Linked DNA regions of Candidatus Chlorohelix allophototropha. The protein of the gene in region 1 interacts with the protein of each later gene in a pairwise test. Links are inferred from orthologs where the notes say so. Each region holds a gene or a part of one and is shown on either strand. Other genes may lie near its edges.

Region 1 (3,306 bases):
TCGTAAGGGCGCAGAGGTGCGTGTCTACGACCCGGTGGCAATGAAACAAGCAGAACGCTATCTACCACATGCGGTTGAGTTCTGCAATGATCCTTATAGTGTAGTCCAAGAAGCTGATGCAGTATTGCTTCTGACTGAGTGGAACGAGTTCAAGCAGGTAGATTTTGAAAAGGTTAAAAAGTTGATGAAGCAACACTATCTTTTCGATGGGCGTAATCTTTACGACCCGCTTGAAATTCAAAAACTCGGTTTCGAGTATCGGGGTGTAGGTCGCCCATTTTAGCAGGTTAATATGCTCGAATGTGGCGTTGATTTGGTTGAAATAGCAAGAATTGAGCAAGCGGTAGCGCGTCTGGGCGAACGTTTTCTGAACAGAATATACACTGAAAGAGAACGTGAGTATTGTCGGGGACGCGCTCCCCAACTCGCAGCACGTTTTGCTGCCAAAGAGGCAACTGCTAAGATTTTAGGCACAGGGTTATGGCGGCAGGGAGTTAGCTGGCATCAGATTGAGGTAGTAAACGACTTGGAGGGCAAGCCGCACCTTAATTTAAGCGGGGAAGCCGCCAAGCGTGCCGAAAAATTGGGGCTTTCTGAGTGGAGTATTAGCATTTCTCATTCGCGTGGTGATGCTATTGCTTTTGTGGTTGCTATGGGTAACTAAAGGGGAAGACATGAAACTTGTAACATCTGCCCAGATGAAAGAGATTGAGCTTCGAGCGACACAACTTGCAGTACCAGAATCGGAGTTAATGCTCAATGCCGGTTCTAGCGTTACCGAGGCAATTTACCGAGCAGAGTTAATTGATCGTGATGGCGACGATTACTACCAAGAAAATACAATGGTGCTGATTCTTGCCGGCGCGGGCAATAATGGCGGGGATGCTATGGTTGTGTCTAATTTGCTCAAGCAAGAATTGCCCGATTTGCAGGTTAGAATCTACTTTTATAATCGCCCTCGCCCCAAAAACGGCTTTAACAACAAACTTACTTACACTGAGGCTGAAAATCAGACTGGTCAATTTATCAATGATGAAAACGATTGGGCGGATTTTTGTGCCGATCTTGAACAAACACATCTGGTAGTGGATGGCTTATTGGGGGCAGGCTTATCCCGCGAGGTTACCGGAAAACTCGCCAATATCATTCGGCAGATAAACGAGGTAAAAGAAGCGCGTAGTTTTGACCCATACCCTCTCTCGGTTGTAGCAATTGATGTGCCGAGCGGTATAAACAGCGATACCGGGCAAGCCATGGGAATTGCTTTGAAAGCTGATTTGACCGTTACTTTGGGCATGCCTAAAGTGGGGTTGATAAGCTACGAAGCCCTTGAATATACCGGGGTGGTTACACTCGGCGATATTGGATTGCCTCCCAAATTGGTGGACGACTTTGAAAGCTCAGACCTGCCAACCTTTGTACTGGCAGACAATATCAAACGGTGGTTACCACCGCGTCCTGCCAGCGGACATAAGGGTACGTTTGGGCGCTTGATGGTGATCAGCGGCTCTGATGAATTTTTAGGCGCACCTTATCTCAGCACCGTTGCGTCAATGCGGGCTGGAGCAGGGCTTGTAACGCTGGCAGCCACCCGCAACGTAATTGCGGTTATGGCAGCCCGTAGCAGCGAAAACACCTATCTTGAATTAACCGAAGCAACTCTCAGTAGTTTTGCAGAAAAACTGGCGGATTATCGCGCCGCTTTAATCGGACCGGGTCTTGGAGAGAATAGCAATCTATTAGCGCAATTGTTGGCAATTGATTCCATCAAGAAACTTCCTTTGGTGATTGATGCAGACGGTTTAAACTATCTGGCACGCACGTCGGAATGGTGGGTTAATCTGAGCAAAGGCAATATCCTTACACCCCACCCGGCTGAATTAGCAAGACTCACCGAAAGTACGATTGGCGAAATAGAAGCAAACAGGTTAGAATCGGCACAAAAGGCAGCGCAAAAATTCGGGCAGGTGATTGTATTAAAAGGCGCTTATACCGTGATCGCCGCACCGGATGGGCGTATTGCGGTGAATCCTGCGGCTAATTCTGCACTTGCTACAGCAGGAAGTGGCGACGTACTGGCAGGTATTTGCGGTGGGTTGTTGGTACAGGCTGCCCGTTTCGCAGATTTTGACACTTTTAAAATTGCTTGTTGTGGGGTTTATCTTCACGCTATGGCGGGAGAATTGGCGAAACGCGAAAAAGGGGATATGGGGGTACTGGCGGGAGATTTATTACCACTTATTCCACTCGCGGTCGAAGCAATAAAACAAGGCGAGAGTCTTGAATAGGTTTTAGGGGAAAGCGGGCGAAAATGCAAAGACAGATTGTAGTTAAAGATATAATGACCCAAGATGTAATTTTTGTTACGCCAGAGACACAGGTTCCCGATATAGCCAGTCTCTTAAATAAGTACAAAATCAGCGGTGTTCCGGTGGTAGATAACGGTAAAATTCTCGGTATTGTTACCGAAGAAGATTTAATCATTCGCACCGCAATTATAGACACGCCGCATGTCTTTAGCCTATTTGACTCGGTCTTTTATTTCGGCAAGAAAAAAGAATTCGAGAAAGAGTTGACCAGCGTATTGGCAACTAACGCCAGCGAGTTGATGACCGCTCATGTGTTGACTATTGATGAAACTGCCACAGTGCAGGACTTAGCCACCTTGATGATGAAGAAAGATATAAACCCAGTGCCGGTAGTTAACGCAAAGGGGGAGCTAAGCGGTATTGTAAGTCGCTCTGATATAATCCGTTTGATGGCGCTCGAAGAAGAATCTGGTACGAAAGAGTAAACCAAAAGGGGCTGACATTTTTTGAAAAGCCGCAAGCGCCTTTCTTGCGGCTATTTTAAGTATTAGATTTAGATTCTGCACATTTTAAATCCCCGGATAGGGCAAAGCTATCCTCCTAATGGCAAAATTTAATCAACTTAGCATAAATACTATCAAAACTCTGCACGCTTCCAAGCTTTCTACATTCTGACACTACCTGTTATTTGTTATAATAACTCTAGGCTAAATTGAAAGCTAACACAACCGAGAATAGGCAGGAATAATATAAAAGTATGAGCAACATTAATAGCAATGAAAAGGAGTTGTCACCAGAACAACTTGAAGAACTACTCAGTGTATTGAAAGCCCGTTTTGAGAAAAACATGAACCGCCATAAAGGTCTTGAATGGGCTAAAGTACAAGCAAAGCTGGAAGCTAATATTGAAAAACTTTGGTCACTCAACGAGATGGAAAGAACCGGTGGTGAACCGGATGTTGTTGGTCATGATATAAACACGGGCGAATACATCTTT
Region 2 (3,198 bases), 400 kb from region 1 along the record:
CAACGTAAAACGTGCTACCATTTACCCTCGCGCCACCAATGAGTTAGGCAATATCCTTGCGACAATTCAAACCCTCATCGAAAAAGGCTTTGCTTATCCCGCCAGCAATGGAGATGTCTATTACCGAGTCAACGCCAAGCCAGAATACGGCGAGTTGAAACACCAGAGCCTTGACGAGTTACAGGTAGGCGCACGCATTGCACCGGACGAAGCCAAAGAAAACGCGCTGGATTTCGCCTTGTGGAAAGCCGCCAAACCGGGAGAACCAAGTTGGGAAAGCCCGTGGGGTGATGGGCGCCCCGGTTGGCACATCGAATGCACCGCGATGGCAGTTGAGCATCTAGGCGAACAGATTGATATTCATGGGGGCGGCGCTGACCTGATTTTCCCACACCATGAAAATGAAATCGCCCAGAGCGAAGCCGCTACCGGAAAACGTCCTTTCGTGCGCTACTGGATGCACAACGGCTTGCTGCAAATGGGCAGTGACAAAATGAGTAAATCACTCGGCAACTTTGTAACCGTCGGTGATATCCTCGAAAACTATGATGCCGATACCTTACGCGCTTTTATTCTCGGTTCGGTCTATCGTAACCCGCTGAGTTTCAGCGAGGAAAGCTTTGTCGCAGCGCAACGCGGATTGGAACGCTTGAAAGCCGTTTTTAGCCCGGTGGAAAAATGGGGCGAACCTGACGATACCGCAGGCAATCCCGCCACTACCGCCACGCTATATGCTGCCGCCGAACAGGCGCGTGCGAACTTTACCGAAGCGATGGACAGCGATTTCAACAGCGCCATTGCGATTGCCGCCTTATACGACCTGACTCGTGAACTCAATCGGGGACGTGAACAAGGCGCGAGTCCCCAAAGCCTCCACCAAGCGCGTGCCCTTCTGCTGGAACTCGGCAATGTGCTAGGTTTGCGCCTAGACCGTGATACTTCTCCCAAACGTGGGCTGGAAGCTGCTCCTTTCATTTCGTTGCTGGTGGAAACCCGCACCGCTCTGAAAGCTGCCAAACAATATCAGCTTGCCGACCAGATTCGCGACAAACTCAAGGCGTTGGGGGTAAAGGTGGAAGACCGCCCGGACGGTACAAACTGGAAGTTTGAAAGCTAACCGATGGAATTAATTTACGGGCGAAACGCGGTCGCCGAAGCATTGCGTAGTACCAAAGCCGGCACTAAAGTTTTGCGTCTTTATCTTGCTGACGGCGCGGAAGCCAAAACGGGCGGAACGTTGGATTTCGCCCTCAAGGAAGCAACCACCCGCAAAATTCCTTTGCAGAAACTACCCCGCCCTGAACTGGACAAGCGCACTGCCAACGCCAACCATCAGGGCATCGCCGCCGAAGTCTCAGATTATCGCTACGCTAATCTTGATGAGGTGTTGGCGCAAGCTGCCGATAATCCTAACGCGCTTTTTCTGATATTGGATTACCTACAAGACCCTCAAAATCTGGGTACGCTTATTCGTTGCGCCGAAGCAACGGACGTAACCGCGCTTATTATCCCTGAACGGCGCGCTGCCGGGATTACTCCGGCGGTTCGCAACGCCAGCAGCGGTGCGGTTGAGCATCTCCATATTTGTCAGGTGGTGAATTTGCCGCGTGCGCTAGACGAGTTGAAAGAATCCGGCGTGTGGGTGGCAGGATTGGAGCATGAACCGGACGCGCAAGATTACGACCGCGCCGATTATACTGGCAAAATCGGGCTGGTGGTGGGCAGCGAAGGCGCGGGCTTGAGCCGCCTCGTGCGCGAAAAGTGCGATTTCTTTATCAAGTTACCGATGCTTGGCAGAGTAGAATCGCTCAATGCGGCGGTAGCCGGTTCGGTGGCGCTCTACGAAATCTTGCGACAACGCCGCGCTCAGAAGTGAAACGGCAACTTTCAAGGGCGCGACTGGCTTTTGCCGGACTGACCGGGTTGGCTGGCGCGCTCATTTGGCACTTCTCCCATATCGCGGGTGAAGAATATTCACCCTACCTCACCGATTCTCATTTCTGGCTACATCTGCTAATTGAAGGAGTGTTGGCGCTATATCTAGCTACCATTACCTATGTTGTGCTAAAGCTAGTCGAGCGAATCAAGCGCCAATAAAAAAGCCCCTTCCCGGCGAACCAGAAAAGGGGCGAAGTTCTGTAACAGCCTACTCGGTTACGCCGGGTATGCCGATGAGCTTGAAGTACACTATCGAACGATTGCCGCTCACCTGTCCATCAAAGATAAGGGTATAAACTCCCTTTGTAGCTCCAGCAGTAGTAGTAAAAACGTAGAGCAACTCACCTTTGGTATTAGCGCCCCAAGTATCAAATGATGCGTTAGTTTTGCCATCGGGTGTTACCAACGTAACTTTGATTGCCTCATTCGGAATGAAGCTGTCACTCTTAACCACGAAGGTTGCGCCCGGGAAAGCGGCGGTCGGGTTGATAGTGGCACGCGAGGCGGGTGTTACTGGCACATCGTACTTGGGGTCGTAGCGCCATGTGTAGTAATGGCGACCAACGTTGCCCATTTCCACCTTGAAATCATCCGGGTTGGAAGGAGTCCATGTCAGTACACGGCGCTCGAAAAGCTGCACCAATACATCACGTTTAGCGCCGTTGACCGTTGAAACAGTCCACATCGGTTCGGTGATGGGATAGCCAGCCGTATAAACCCAGTTCAGCACTAAGCCCACTGCCGGGTTTTGCCCTTCAAAAACTAGCCCCTTCTGATTAAAATAGTCCCAGAAAGGCTTCGCGATATTGTGACCAAGCACCGGTTCGTAATAACCGTAAGTGGTCAACGCGCCTAACGCCGGGTTGTTATCGACTATGCCAACGCGGTTGATGGTCTGCGTAATCGGCAATCCCACGTGTGGTTCTTGAGGACGATTCACCTGTGTACTGGCAAGATCGGTAAAACTGCCGTAAGTAGCGGCATTATTATTAATCGGGTCGCCAGCCACCGGAATATCGTATGCTGGATAGCGCGCCTGGAAACGGCGGTCGCCTAATTGCAAATTCCCCTGCACCATCTCCTTAACCAGCAACCCGTTGGTAACATAGTAGAGGTTATTCTGGTCAAAATCAGGACGGGTAATTTCCATACGGGCTTTATCAAAATATTGCACGAGGCGTTGCCCGTTGGGCGATTCATCATAAGGTTCGTAGCTGGAATAGAAGCTCTCTACCCCATATACAAAACTGCGCTTGACCG

The links.
Region 2: the proteins of OZ401_RS08670 (region 1) and rlmB interact in binary tests that used the Escherichia coli proteins (3 or more experiments, as listed by UniProt). The link is inferred for Candidatus Chlorohelix allophototropha from one-to-one orthologs.

The regions. Positions count from the first base shown.
Region 1 is NZ_CP128399.1:1,958,309-1,961,614, reverse strand. The notes cover bases 1-2,981. They hold OZ401_RS08670 (NAD(P)H-hydrate dehydratase), read left to right. Parts: upstream 1-674; coding sequence 675-2,288; downstream 2,289-2,981. Other genes in these bases: OZ401_RS08665 (CBS domain-containing protein), read left to right, coding at 2,312-2,794; acpS (holo-ACP synthase), read left to right, coding at 293-664; OZ401_RS08680 (UDP-glucose dehydrogenase family protein), read left to right, coding at 1-283. Outside these bases: OZ401_RS08660 (DUF4256 domain-containing protein), read left to right, coding at 3,067-3,306. UniProt on the Escherichia coli protein: Bifunctional enzyme that catalyzes the epimerization of the S- and R-forms of NAD(P)HX and the dehydration of the S-form of NAD(P)HX at the expense of ADP, which is converted to AMP.
Region 2 is NZ_CP128399.1:1,559,385-1,562,582, reverse strand. Bases 126-2,998 are described here. They hold rlmB (23S rRNA (guanosine(2251)-2'-O)-methyltransferase RlmB), read left to right. Parts: upstream 126-1,120; coding sequence 1,121-1,876; downstream 1,877-2,998. Other genes in these bases: OZ401_RS06555 (hypothetical protein), read right to left, coding at 2,147-2,998; OZ401_RS06560 (hypothetical protein), read left to right, coding at 1,873-2,097; cysS (cysteine--tRNA ligase), read left to right, coding at 126-1,117. In the rest of the region: more of cysS, read left to right, coding at 1-125; more of OZ401_RS06555, read right to left, coding at 2,999-3,198. UniProt on the Escherichia coli protein: Specifically methylates the ribose of guanosine 2251 in 23S rRNA.